Regions from separate parts of the Streptomyces sp. NPDC091371 genome, predicted to be linked through region 1. Evidence: riboswitches for the same ligand, from Rfam matches in the RefSeq annotation. Region 1 holds a riboswitch; each other region holds the start of a gene.

Region 1 (4,205 bases):
GCAGAACGCGGGCTGACGCACCACGACCGCACACCGGCACCACCGGCAGCATCGGTTCCACCAGCAGCACCAGCCGTACAGGCAACACCGGCGTCCGCTGACCAACGGACGGCCCCGACCATGAGGACAGGCTCAGCGTGCCGACGCGCTGAGCGCCACGTCCCGCCGATCTTCACCGGCCGGCACCACGCGCGACCTGACCAGCCGCGACCGCCGGCCCTTCGTTCCCGTCGTCCGGGAACCATCCTTCAGCGCTTGCGCCGCCGGCCCCGGCCGCCGCGGACCGGCCCCGAGGCCGGCGAGGCGACCGGGGATCCCGGTCGGTCGGCCGAAACGACCAGCGCGGCCAGCGCCGTGGTCACCGGGACCGAGGCCACGAGCCCGATCGAGCCCACGAGGGTCCGTACGATCTCCACCGCGACCAGCTCGCTAGTGGCCACGGACCCCATGCTGCTGTTCGCGATCGAGAACAGCAGCAGCAACGGCAGCGCGGCGCCGGCGTAGGCCAGCACGAGCGTGTTGACCACCGACGCGATGTGGTCGCGGCCGATCCGGATGGCTGCCCGGTATAGCCCGCGCGAGCCCATCGACGGGTCGGCCTGGTGGAGTTCCCAGACCGCGGAGGTCTGAGTGACCGTCACGTCGTCGAGCACGCCCAGGGAGCCGATGATCACGCCCGCGAGCAGCAAACCGCTCATGTCGATGTCCGGATAGAGCCCGTGGATCAGGCCGGTGTTGTCATCGGTGTTGCCAGTGAGGAACGCCCAGTCGATGAATACCGAGCCCAGCAGCCCGATCAGCAGCAATGAGGCGAGCGTGCCGATGACGGCGACCGAGGTCCGGGCCGTCAGTCCGTGGCACATGTACAGGGCGATCAGCATGATGGCGCTCGCCCCGATGATCGCGACGAGCAGCGGGTTCGAACCCTGCAGGATGGCCGGGAGGATGAAGAGGGTCAGCACGCCGAAGCTGATGACCAGCGCGATCAGCGCGAACAGCCCGCGCATCCGCCCGACGACCACGACCGCCACGGCGAAGATGAGGGCCAGCACTGCCATCGGGAACTTGCGGTTGACGTCGATCACCGAGTACTGGAGGTCGCGCGGGGCGTCCGGCGCATAGGCCACCACCACCCCCTGGCCCTTCTCCAACTGCCGTGGCGCGCCCGGTTGGACTACCTCCACGAAGGTCCGCCCCTTGTCCGAGCCGGTGCCGACCTCGATGGTGGCCTTCTTGCACTCCCCCGTCTGCGCGGCTTGTGCCTCGCGCCCCTCGGGGGTGGACGTGTCGCCCGTCGGCGGCACCTGAGAGGCGTTCACGGATTTGCAGTCGACACGTTCCAGGGAGACGACCGTGGCCTGCTGGGTCTGCTGGTCGAAACCGACCCCCGTGCGCTCGTGGGCCGGGGCACCGCCCGGCCAGAGCACCGCCATCCCGATGAAGACGGCGGCGGCGAAGGGGATCAGTACGGCCGCGATGACCTTGCGCAGGTGCTTCGAGACGGGGGCCGCCGGACCATGGCCATGGCTGTGCCCGCTGTGGCCATGGCCGTGACCGTGGCTGTTCCCGTGTGAGTGACCGGATGCTTGCCCGGCACCTGAGTGCTCGTGGCCGGTGTGGCCATGGGGCTCTGTGGGCTCGATGGGAGGCTGCGGCGAGGAGGTCACCGGCAGATCATCGCAAGAGATGAGGGGGGCCCACTGTTCAGCACGCCATGGAGGGCGCTAGCGTGGGGGCTACTTTGCACAACGCGGGAGCTCGGAGCACCGGGCTGAGAGGGCGCTGATCACCGTACGCGCATCACAGATGCGTACGGGAAGAGGCTGCGTCGACCGCCGAACCTGTTACCGGGTAATGCCGGCGTAGGGAGATCAGGTCTCATGACCATTCAGGACGACGCACGCACACCTGCCGTCAGCCAGGACAACGACGGCCAGACCGAGCGCCAGCCCGGCTGGCACAAGGGATACCTGGCGGGCTCCCGCCCCGACATTCGGGTGCCGGTCCGGCAGGTCCACCTCACCAACGGCAAGGACGTGACGCTCTACGACACGTCCGGTCCGTACACCGACCCGCAGATCGAGACCGACGTGCGCCGGGGCCTGCCCCCGCTGCGCGAGAACTGGATCATCGGCCGCGGCGACACCGAGGAGTACGCGGGCCGCCCCGTGCGCCCCGAGGACGACGGCATCAAGCACACCTCGCCGCGCGGTGGCCTCAAGAACCTCGACGCGGTCTTCCCGGGCCGCCCCCGCCAGCCCCGCCGGGGCCGTGGCGGCGCCGCCGTCACGCAGCTCGCGTACGCCCGCCGGGGCGAGATCACCCCGGAGATGGAGTACGTCGCGCTCCGCGAGAACGTCTCCCCCGAGGTCGTTCGCGAGGAGATCGCCGCAGGTCGCGCGGTGCTTCCGGCCAACGTGAACCACCCCGAGATCGAGCCGATGATCATCGGCAAGCGGTTCCTGGTGAAGGTCAACGCCAACATCGGCAACTCGGCCGTCACCTCCTCCATCGAGGAGGAGGTCGACAAGATGACCTGGGCGACCAAGTGGGGCGCCGACACGGTCATGGACCTCTCCACCGGCCGCAACATCCACACCACCCGCGAGTGGGTCCTGCGCAACTCCCCCGTGCCGATCGGCACCGTGCCGCTCTACCAGGCCCTCGAAAAGGTCGACGGCCGTGCCGAGGACCTGACCTGGGAGATCTACAAGGACACGGTCATCGAGCAGGCCGAGCAGGGCGTCGACTACATGACGGTCCACGCCGGCGTGCTGCTGCCGTACGTGCCGCTGACCGCCCGCCGCAAGACCGGCATCGTCTCGCGCGGCGGCTCGATCATGGCCGCGTGGTGCCTGGCGCACCACAAGGAGAACTTCCTCTACACGAACTTCGAGGAGCTCTGCGAGATCCTCGCGACGTACGACGTCACGTACTCGCTGGGCGACGGCCTGCGCCCCGGCTCCATCGCGGACGCCAACGACGCGGCGCAGTTCGCGGAGCTGAAGACGCTGGGCGAGCTGAACACGATCGCCAAGCGCCACAACGTCCAGACCATGATCGAGGGCCCGGGCCACGTCCCGATGCACAAGATCAAGGAGAACATCGACCTCCAGCAGGAGATCTGCGAGGAGGCGCCGTTCTACACGCTCGGCCCGCTGACCACGGACGTCGCGCCCGCGTACGACCACATCACCTCGGGCATCGGCGCCGCGATGATCGCCTGGTGGGGCACCGCGATGCTCTGCTACGTGACGCCCAAGGAGCACCTGGGCCTGCCCAACCGGGACGACGTGAAGACCGGCGTCATCACGTACAAGATCGCGGCGCACGCCGCCGACCTGGCCAAGGGCCACCCGGGCGCCCAGGAGTGGGACGACGCCCTGTCGGACGCGCGGTTCGAGTTCCGCTGGGAGGACCAGTTCAACCTGGCCCTCGACCCGGACACGGCCCGCGAGTTCCACGACGAGACCCTTCCCGCCGAGCCGGCCAAGACCGCGCACTTCTGCTCCATGTGCGGTCCGAAGTTCTGCTCGATGAAGATCTCGCAGGACATCCGGCGCGAGCACGGCGGCGACCTGAAGGCCGAGGAGATCCAGGCGGGCATGGCGGAGAAGTCCGCCGAGTTCGCGGCCTCGGGCAACCGCGTCTACCTGCCGCTGGCCGACTGACCCGGCGCACCGGAAAACGGGACGGACCCGCGACCCTTGGGGGGAGTCGCGGGCCCGTCCGCCGTCCAGGCGCGGGGGTTGGCGGTCAGGCGGGGACGAGGTTCGGGTCCAGCTTGCGCCGCGCGAAGTCCAGGTTGGCGCTGACTCGGTCGAGCTGGTCGGCCGGCAGCGCGTCGGACCGGAGGAGGCGCTCGCAGCAGTCCGCCGTCTCCCGGTACTCGCCGACCCAGTAGGCGGCCACCGCGAGTTCGTCGAGCGCGCGCCATTCGTACCAGTCGAACTCGACGAACAGGATGTCGTCCGGGCGGGGGATCGCCGCGGCCTGCCGGGCGAACAGGTACGCCAGCGGGAAGCGGTTCTGCTGGCGGCAGAGGCGGGCGAGGCTGCCGAGCGACTCGGCGCGCGAGGGGCGGCTCTCGTGGGCGCGGAGGAACCGGTCCGTCACCTCGGCCGGCGGCCGGTCCAGGCTCGCCGCGATCCGTGCCGCGTAGAGCTGGGAGCAGTAGGCCTCCTCGGCGAAGCCGCCCATGGCCG
Region 2 (4,205 bases), on a different contig from region 1:
AGGCCGCGTACCGGACGAGCCCGAGGCCGGGGGCGTAGCGGCCGGGCTTGGTGGGGGTGGGCCAGCACGGTCCGGTGCAGAAGTAGTCCACGCCGGGCTCGGCGGCGGCCGCGTCTACCTCGGCCTCCGCGTGGCAGGAGCGGCCGATCAGGACGTTCTCGCCGAGGATGGCCCGCGCGGCGGGGACGGGGATGTCGCCCTGACCGAGGTGCAGCACGTCGGAGCCGATGGCGTGGGCGACGTCGGCACGGTCGTTCACGGCGAGCAGCTTGCCGTGCCGCCGGGCGGCCTCGGCGAACACCTGGAGGTGCTCGAGCTCTTCCCCGGCTTCCATGCCCTTGTCCCGGAGCTGGACGATGTCCACGCCGCCGGCCAGCACGGCGTCCAGGAACTCGGGAAGGTCACCCTGCTTCTTGCGGGCGTCCGTGCACAGGTAGAGCCGGGCGTCGGACAGCTGCTGCATGGGTGTACCCCCGGGGATGGAGGCGGTGTACGGGCACGTGCGCCCGTACACCGCGGTGGAGCGGAATGCGGATCGGATCAGGTCAGAGGGCGAGCGCCTGAGCGCGGCGCTTCACCTCCGTGCCGCGATTCTCGCTCAAGGCCTGCGCGGGGGTGCCGGGCAGGGTCGGGTCCGGAGTGAACATCCACTCCAGGATCTCCTCGTCGGAGAAGCCGTCGTCGCGGAGCACGGTCAGCAGGCCGACCAGGCCCTTGACGACCTTGTCCCCGTCGATGAACGGGGCGGGCACCTGGAGGGAGCGGTTCTCGCCGCGGCGTACGGCGACCAGCTGACCTTCCTTGACCATCTGGCGGACCCGGGTCACCTCGATGTCGAGCATCTCCGCGATGTCGGGGAGGTACAGCCACGAGGGGACAAGGGCATCGATCTTTACGTCAATCTCGGTCACAGCCCCAAGCCTGCCATCTCGGCTCCGCCGCCGGTACCTGAGCCAACCCGTCCGGGTCGCGCCGCCACATCCAGCCCCTCCGGCGTTTGAGGAGCGGGGTCCGGGGCGGAGCCCCGATCTTCAAGCCCCGCCGGCGTTTGAGGCGCGGGCTCCGGGCAGGGCCCGGGGAACGGTGGAAGGGCGGGTAGGGGACAGCTCCGCGCAGCGGCCCCCCGACCTCGCCCCCTGACCGACCGGCGGCTACGCCACGGCCGACTTCAGCGGAACCGCAGGGTCGGACGCCTTGGCGGGGTCGACGGGAACCCCCGTCTCGATCAACCGCCGCCCCTGCGCCAGATCCCGCGGCCGCCCGACCGCCAGCACGGCCACCAGCACCCCGCCCCGCAGCCAGCACACCGACCACGCCGCCCCGTCCGGATCCCCCCGCCAGAGCATCTCGTCCGCCCCGCCGTGATGCCCGGCGTACTGCACGAAACGCCCGAACTGCTCCGACCAGAAGTACGGAACCGGGTCGTAGACCTCGGCCGGCTCCTCCCCGGCTCCCGCCAGGATGTTCGCCGCGACCGCCCTCGGCCCCTGCAGCGCGTTGTCCCAGTGGTGCACCAGCAGCCGCGTCCCGTACCTCCCCGAGGGGAAGGACGCGCAGTCGCCGACCGCGTACACCCCGGGAACGGACGTACGCAGGTACGCGTCGGCGGTGACCGATCCGTCCGGCCCGAGCTCGACCCCGCTCCCGGCCAGCCACCCCGTGGCCGGCCTGGCCCCGATGCCCACCACCACCGCGCCCGCCGGCAGCACGCGGCCGTCCGCGAGCAGCACCTGCCCCGCCTCGACCCCCGCGACCTTCGCGCCGGTGACCAGCTCGGCCCCGGCCTCCGCGTACCAGCGCCCCATCGGCGCGGCGACCTCCTCCGGCAGCGCCCCCGCCAGCACCCGGTCGGCGGCTTCGACCACGGTCACCGCGCATCCCGCCTCCCGGGCCGCGGTGGCGAACTCGGCGCCGATCCAGCCCGCCCCCACGACCACGACCGAAGGGGCCGCCGCCAGGACCGGGCGCAGCCGGGCCGCGTCGTCGAGGGTGCGCAGCAGGTGCACGCCCGCGACGCCCTCGGTCCCCGGCAGGGTCAGCGGTTCGGCTCCGGTGGCCAGCACGAGGGTCTCGTACGGGACCGGGCCCGCCTCGGTGTCCAGCTCGCGCTCGGCGGCCCGTAGCCCGGTGACCTCGGTGCCGAGCCTGAGCTCGATGCCGAGCCCCTCGAAGTCCACGTCGAAGGCGGAGTCCTCGGCCTTGCCGAGCAGCACCGCCTTGGACAGCGGGGGCCGGTCGTAGGGCTGGTGCGGTTCGGCACCCAGCAGGGTCACGGGGCCGGCGAAGCCCTGCTCCCGCAGGGCGACCGCGGTCTGCACACCGGCCATTCCGGCGCCGACGATCACGACGCCGCTCTGATTCTTATCCGTCTGCTCGCTCACCCGGCCACCCTAATCACCTGACGGTCCGTCAGGAATAGGTGCCGCCTTACCCGCCGTCCGCGGCCGGGTTAGTCTGGCCACCGTACCTATCGCGGGAGTCCGGCGCACCGGGCTGAGAGGGAGGCTGGACGGCCTCCGACCGTACGAACCTGATCCGGGTCATGCCGGCGAAGGGAGGGGCTGGACGCCCATGCACTCATCTCGAACGGGACCGGGAACCGGATCCGCCAAGGGATCCGCCAAGGGATCCGCCAACGGATCCGACGTCCTCGTCATCGGCGGCGGAATCATCGGCCTGGTCACCGCCTGGCGGGCCGCCGCCCGCGGCCTGCGCACCGTACTCGCCGACCCGGCCCCCGGCGGCGGCGCCGCCCAGGTCGCGGCCGGCATGCTCGCCCCCGTCACGGAGCTGCACTACGGCGAGGAAGCCCTCCTCGGCCTCGGCCTCGCCTCCGCCGAGCGCTATCCGGAGTTCGCCGCCGAGCTCGCCGAAGCCAGCGGCGGCATCGACATCGGCTACCGCGCCTGCGGCACCCTCGCCGTCGCCCTCGACGCCGACGACCGGCTGCACCTGCGCGAGCTGCACGCCCTGCAGCGCCGCTGCGGCCTGGAGTCCGAGTGGCTGACCGGCCGCGAGTGCCGCCGCCTGGAGCCCATGCTGGCCCCGGGCGTACGCGGCGGCCTGCGCGTCGACGGCGACCACCAGGTCGACCCGCGCCGCCTGGCGGCCGCCCTGCTGGCCGCCTGCGAGCGGGCCGGGGTGATCATCCACCGGGCGAACGCGGAACGGCTCGTGGTCACCGCCGACCGCGCGGCCGGCGCCGTACTCGACGACGGTACGGAGCTGCGCGCGCGGCAGGTGGTCCTGGCGGCCGGCTCGCTGAGCTGCAAGCTGCCCGGCGTACCGCCCGAGGCGGCGGTCCCGGTCCGGCCGGTGAAGGGCCAGGTCCTGCGGCTGTCCGTACCGCCCGCCTACGGGCCGTTCCTGTCGCGGACCGTACGGGCCGTCGTACGCGGCAGCCACGTCTACCTGGTGCCGCGCGAGAACGGCGAACTCGTCCTCGGCGCCACCAGCGAAGAACTCGGCTGGGACACCACCGTCACCGCCGGCGGGGTCTACGAACTCCTCCGCGACGCCCACGAGCTGGTGCCCGGCATCACCGAACTCCCCCTGGTGGAAACCCGCGCCGGCCTGCGCCCCGGCTCGCCCGACAACGCCCCCCTGCTCGGTCCGACCGAGCTGCCGGGCCTCCACCTGGCCACCGGCCACTACCGCAACGGGGTGCTCCTCACCCCCCTCACCGGCGACGTGATGGCGGAGCTGCTGACGACCGGCGAACTACCGCCGATCGCGCGCCCCTTCACCCCCCGCCGGTTCTCCCCCGCACGTCAGGAGTCGTACGCATGACCATCTCCGTCAACGGCGAGCCGCGCGAGGTCGCGGCCGGCACCACCCTCGACGCGGTGGTCGCCACCCTCACCACCGCCCCCTCCGGCGTCGCCGCCGCGCTCAACGAGACCGTGGTCCCGCGCGGGCAGTGGCCGGCCACGGCGCTGGGCGACGGCGACCGGATCGAAATCCTGACCGCGGTCCAGGGAGGCTGACGCACCATGGCAGACGACCTCCTCACCCTCGGCGGCCGCACCTTCTCCTCCCGCCTGATCATGGGCACGGGCGGCGCCCCCAGCCTGGACGTGCTCGAACGCGCCCTGGTCGCGTCCGGCACGGAGCTCACCACGGTCGCGATGCGCCGCCTGGACCCCACGGTCCAGGGCTCCGTCCTCTCGGTCCTCTCGAAGCTCGACATCGCGGTCCTGCCCAAC
Region 3 (4,205 bases), on a different contig from region 1:
CAGCGGCAGGTCCACCTCCCGCCAGGCCCGCAGCGGCGACGCGCCGAGCACCGCGGCCGCCTCGCGCAGTCTCCCGTCCACCGCCCGCAGCACGGGCAGCATGGTCCGCACGACGAACGGCACGCCGACGAGGGCCTGCGCGAGCGGCACCAGGATCCACGAGGTCCGCAGGTCCAGCGGCGGCTCGTCCAGGGTGATGAGGAAGCCGAAGCCCACCGTCACGGCGGACACCCCGAGCGGCAGCATCAGGAGCGCGTCGAAGCCGCGCACGAAGCGGCCGCCGCGCCGGGTCAGTGCCGCGGCCGCGAGCCCCCCGATGACCAGGGCGATCGCGGTGGCGGCGAGCGCGTACTGGAGGGAGTTCCAGATCGCCTCCAGCGGCGGCACCAGGAACGTTCCGCCGCCCGCGCCGACCTCCTGGAGCGCCCGGTAGAAGCCGAAGCCGTATCCGCCGGGCGCGTCGAAGGAGCGTTCCACCAGCACGGCGAGCGGCGCCACGATGAGCAGCGCCACGGTCAGCAGCACCCCGCCCAGCAGCGCGCGCTGCGCCCAGCCGCGCGGCCGGTGCGTGGTGCGGCCCGGGTCGACGAGCCGCAGCGCGGTCTCGCGCTTGCGCACCGTCCAGGCGTGCACGGCGAGGATCCCGCCGATCGCGGCGAACTGGACCATCGTCAGTACGGCGGCCGTCGACAGGTCCAGGAGCTGCGCGGTCTGCCGGTAGACCTCCACCTCCAGGGTGGAGTACGAGGGCCCGCCGAGGATGAGCACGACGCCGAAGGAGCTGAAGGTGAACAGGAACACCATCAGCGAGGCGGCGGCCACCGCCGGGGCCAGCGCCGGCAGCGTCACCCGCCGCCAGGCGGTGAACCGTCCGGCGCCCAGCACCCGGGCGGCCTCCTCCTGACGCGGATCCAGCTGGGCCCAGAGCCCGCCGACCGTGCGGACGACGACGGCGTAGTTGAAGAAGACGTGCGCGAGCAGGATCGCCCAGACGGTGGTGTCGAGCCGGACCCCCACCGTTTCGTCCAGCAGCCCGCCGCGGCCGACGAGGGAGAGGAAGGCGGTGCCGACGACCACGGTCGGCAGCACGAAGGGGACCGTCACCACGGCGCGCAGGAGCTGCTTGCCGGGGAACTCGAAGCGCGCGAACACGTACGCGGCGGGGAGCGCGATCAGCAGCGTGAGCGCGGTGGAGGCGAACGCCTGCCAGGTGGTGAACCAGAGCACCTCGGCGATGTCGGGCCGGGTGATCACCTCGCCGATCCGGCCGAGCTGCCAGCCGGCGTCGGTCTTGAGACCGCGCCCGACGATGGCGGCGACGGGGTAGGCGAAGAACAGCCCGAAGAAGGCGAGGGGCACGGCCATCAGCGCGAACCGCACGGCCGTGGCCCGGCCGGACTCCCGGCCGGGCTCCCGGATGGTTCCGCGGCCGGACGCACGGCCGGACCCGCGGGTGGCGGGGACCGGCGCGGCGCCCCCCGACGCCGCGTCCGGACCCTTCGTACCGCTTACTTCACGACGAGCGCGGTCCATGCCGAGACCCACTGCTCACGGTTCTTGGCGATGGTCTGCGGAGCCACGTTCTCGGGCTTCTCGACCACCACGCCGTGCTTGGTGAACAGCTCCGGCAGGGAAGCGTTCTTCGTCACCGGGTTCACGAACATCTGGAGCGGCATGTCCTCCTGGAACTTCTTGCTGATCAGGAAGTCCACGAGCGCCTTGCCGCCCTCAGCGTTCTTCGCTCCCTTCAGCAGACCCGCGAACTCGATCTGGCGGAAGCAGGTGCCCGTCGCGACGCCCGTGGGGGCCTCGGCCGGCTGCGGCTCGCCGTACAGCACCTCGACCGGGGGGCTGGAGGCGTAGGAGACGACCAGCGGGCGGTCGCCCTTGGCCTTCTTGCCGCCGGCGGAGCCGGAGAAGCGCTCGTTGTAGGCCTGCTCCCAGCCGTCGACGACCTCGACGCCGTTGGCCTTCAGCTTGGTCCAGTAGTCCTTCCAGCCGTCCTCGCCGTACTTGCCGACGGAGGCGAGCAGGAAGCCGAGGCCGGGCGAGGAGGTCGCGGCGTTCTCGGTGACCAGCAGGTTCTTGTACTCCGGCTTGACCAGGTCGTCCAGCGTCTGCGGCGGGGCGATCTTCTTGTCGGCGAAGTACGCCTTGTCGTAGTTGACGCAGATGTCGCCGGAGTCGGTCGGGGTGACCCGGTGCTCCTTGTCGAGGACGTACTCCGGCTTCACCTCGGCCAGGCCCTTGGCCTCGTACGGGGTGAAGATGCCGTTGTCGAGGGCGCGCGAGAGCAGGGTGTTGTCCACACCGAAGAAGACGTCGCCGCGCGGGGAGCCCTTGGTGAGGATCTCCTGGTTCAGCGCCGCGCCCGCGTCGCCGGACTTCAGGACCTTGACCGTGTAGCCGCTCTCCTGCTCGAACTCCTTGAGGACCGCTTCGGTCACGTTGAAGGAGTCGTGGGAGACGAGCGTGACGGTCTTGGGCTTCGCGCTCTCGCTCGCGCCCGCGGTCTTGTCCTTGGCGCCGCCGCCGCAGGCGCTGAGCGTGGTGACGCCCAGCGCGGCCGCGAGCGCGGCGCCCGCGATCTTCTTGGTGGTGCTCACTGGTGATTCCTCCTGGGATGACCAGGAGAAGACGCGGCCCTGCCCGGCGCTCTGTGGGAGCGGACGCCGGGCAGGGCGCAACAGCTTGAGTGGTGACCGAACTTCCTACCCCGAATGACCGGGGCGAGGTTCAGAGGGTCTGCGGATGACGGTGTCCGCACTCTCAGCGCTGTGGCGCTCCCCTGTCGGAATATGAAATTGGTTCGGCCACAGGGTACCCCGTGGCCGAATCACGACGAACAAAACCGGAACCTAACGCTCCGATGCGGCGAGCTGGCCGCACGCGCCGTCGATCTCCTGGCCGCGGGTGTCCCGTACGGTCACGGGCACGCCGTGCCGGGCGATGGCCTCCACGAAGGCCTTCTCGTCCTCGGGGCGCGAGGCGGTCCACTTGGAGCCGGGCGTCGGGTTCAGCGGGATCAGGTTGACGTGGACGCGCTTGCCCTTGAGCAGGCGGCCGAGCAGGTCGCCGCGCCAGGCCTGGTCGTTGATGTCGCGGATCAGGGCGTACTCGATGGAGATGCGGCGGCCCGACTTCTCGGCGTACTCCCAGGCCGCGTCGAGGACCTCGCGGACCTTCCAGCGGGTGTTCACCGGCACCAGGGTGTCGCGCAGCTCGTCGTCCGGCGCGTGCAGCGAGACGGCGAGGCGGCACTTGAAGCCCTCGTCGGCGAACCGCAGCATGGCCGGGACCAGGCCGACGGTGGAGACGGTGATGCCGCGCTGCGACAGGCCGAGGCCGTCGGGCTCCGGGTCGGTGAGCCGGCGGATGGCGCCGACGACCCGCTTGTAGTTGGCCAGCGGCTCGCCCATGCCCATGAAGACGATGTTCGACAGCCGGGCCGGTCCGCCGGGGACATCACCGTCGCGCAGGGCGCGCATGCCGTCGACGATCTGGTGCACGATCTCGGCGGTGGACAGGTTGCGGTCGAGACCGGCCTGGCCGGTGGCGCAGAACGGGCAGTTCATGCCGCAGCCGGCCTGCGAGGAGATGCACATGGTGACCCGGTCGGGGTAGCGCATCAGCACGGACTCGACGAGCGTGCCGTCGTGCAGCTTCCACAGGGTCTTGCGGGTGGTGTCGTCGTCGCAGCTGATGTGCCGCACGACGTTCATCAGCTCGGGCAGCAGCTCCTGCTGGAGCTTCTCGCGGGAGGCGGCCGGGATGTCGGTCCACTCGGCCGGGTCGTGCGCGTACCGGGCGAAGTAGTGCTGGGAGAGCTGCTTGGCCCGGAAGGGCTTCTCGCCGATCGCGGCCACGGCCTCGCGGCGCTCGGCGGGGCTGAGGTCGGCGAGGTGCCGCGGTGGCTTCTTGGCGCCTCGGGGCGCGACGAAGGTGAGCTCTCCCGGAACGGGGCGGGCCATGATCGGATACTCCTCGATGGGGCGAGGTCCGGGCGCGCGACTCCGCCGGTGCGGAGCGGACTGCGGCTCGACTGGAGCCTGGAAGACCTCTCACGGGCCGTCCCCGCAGTCGCGGAGAACGGCAAAGGCGCGCCACTCGCGAGTGGCGCGCCTTTTAGGATAACCCGCTCCGCGGGGGCCGACCGGTGCCGACGGGTTCCGCGGCTCGGTCAGCCCGTGCCCACGAACGCGGCC

What was found. Region 1 has a riboswitch for thiamine pyrophosphate ahead of thiC (phosphomethylpyrimidine synthase ThiC). Riboswitches for the same ligand answer to the same signal wherever they lie in the genome.
Region 2: it holds a riboswitch for thiamine pyrophosphate, as region 1 does, so the genes downstream of both, thiO (glycine oxidase ThiO) here and thiC (phosphomethylpyrimidine synthase ThiC) in region 1, are expected to answer to the same signal.
Region 3: it holds a riboswitch for thiamine pyrophosphate, as region 1 does, so the genes downstream of both, AB0O21_RS26155 (thiamine ABC transporter substrate-binding protein) here and thiC (phosphomethylpyrimidine synthase ThiC) in region 1, are expected to answer to the same signal.

Annotation. Positions count from the first base shown of each region.
Region 1 is NZ_JBFBFP010000001.1:49,144-53,348, reverse strand. It holds gene AB0O21_RS00230 (SsgA family sporulation/cell division regulator) at 1-16, shown strand, start outside; gene AB0O21_RS00225 (YibE/F family protein) at 249-1,667, opposite strand; TPP riboswitch at 1,741-1,886, shown strand; gene thiC (phosphomethylpyrimidine synthase ThiC) at 1,881-3,671, shown strand; gene AB0O21_RS00215 (glycosyltransferase) at 3,757-4,205, opposite strand, start outside.
Region 2 is NZ_JBFBFP010000057.1:39,517-43,721, forward strand. It holds gene thiE (thiamine phosphate synthase) at 1-463, opposite strand, end outside; gene AB0O21_RS36055 (Rv2175c family DNA-binding protein) at 546-911, opposite strand; gene AB0O21_RS36060 (FAD-dependent oxidoreductase) at 1,152-2,381, opposite strand; TPP riboswitch at 2,463-2,574, shown strand; gene thiO (glycine oxidase ThiO) at 2,572-3,789, shown strand; gene thiS (sulfur carrier protein ThiS) at 3,786-3,986, shown strand; gene AB0O21_RS36075 (thiazole synthase) at 3,993-4,205, shown strand, end outside.
Region 3 is NZ_JBFBFP010000028.1:7,542-11,746, reverse strand. It holds gene AB0O21_RS26160 (iron ABC transporter permease) at 1-1,365, opposite strand, end outside; gene AB0O21_RS26155 (thiamine ABC transporter substrate-binding protein) at 1,509-2,606, opposite strand; TPP riboswitch at 2,691-2,800, opposite strand; gene rlmN (23S rRNA (adenine(2503)-C(2))-methyltransferase RlmN) at 2,859-3,971, opposite strand; gene AB0O21_RS26145 (phosphatidate cytidylyltransferase) at 4,181-4,205, opposite strand, start outside.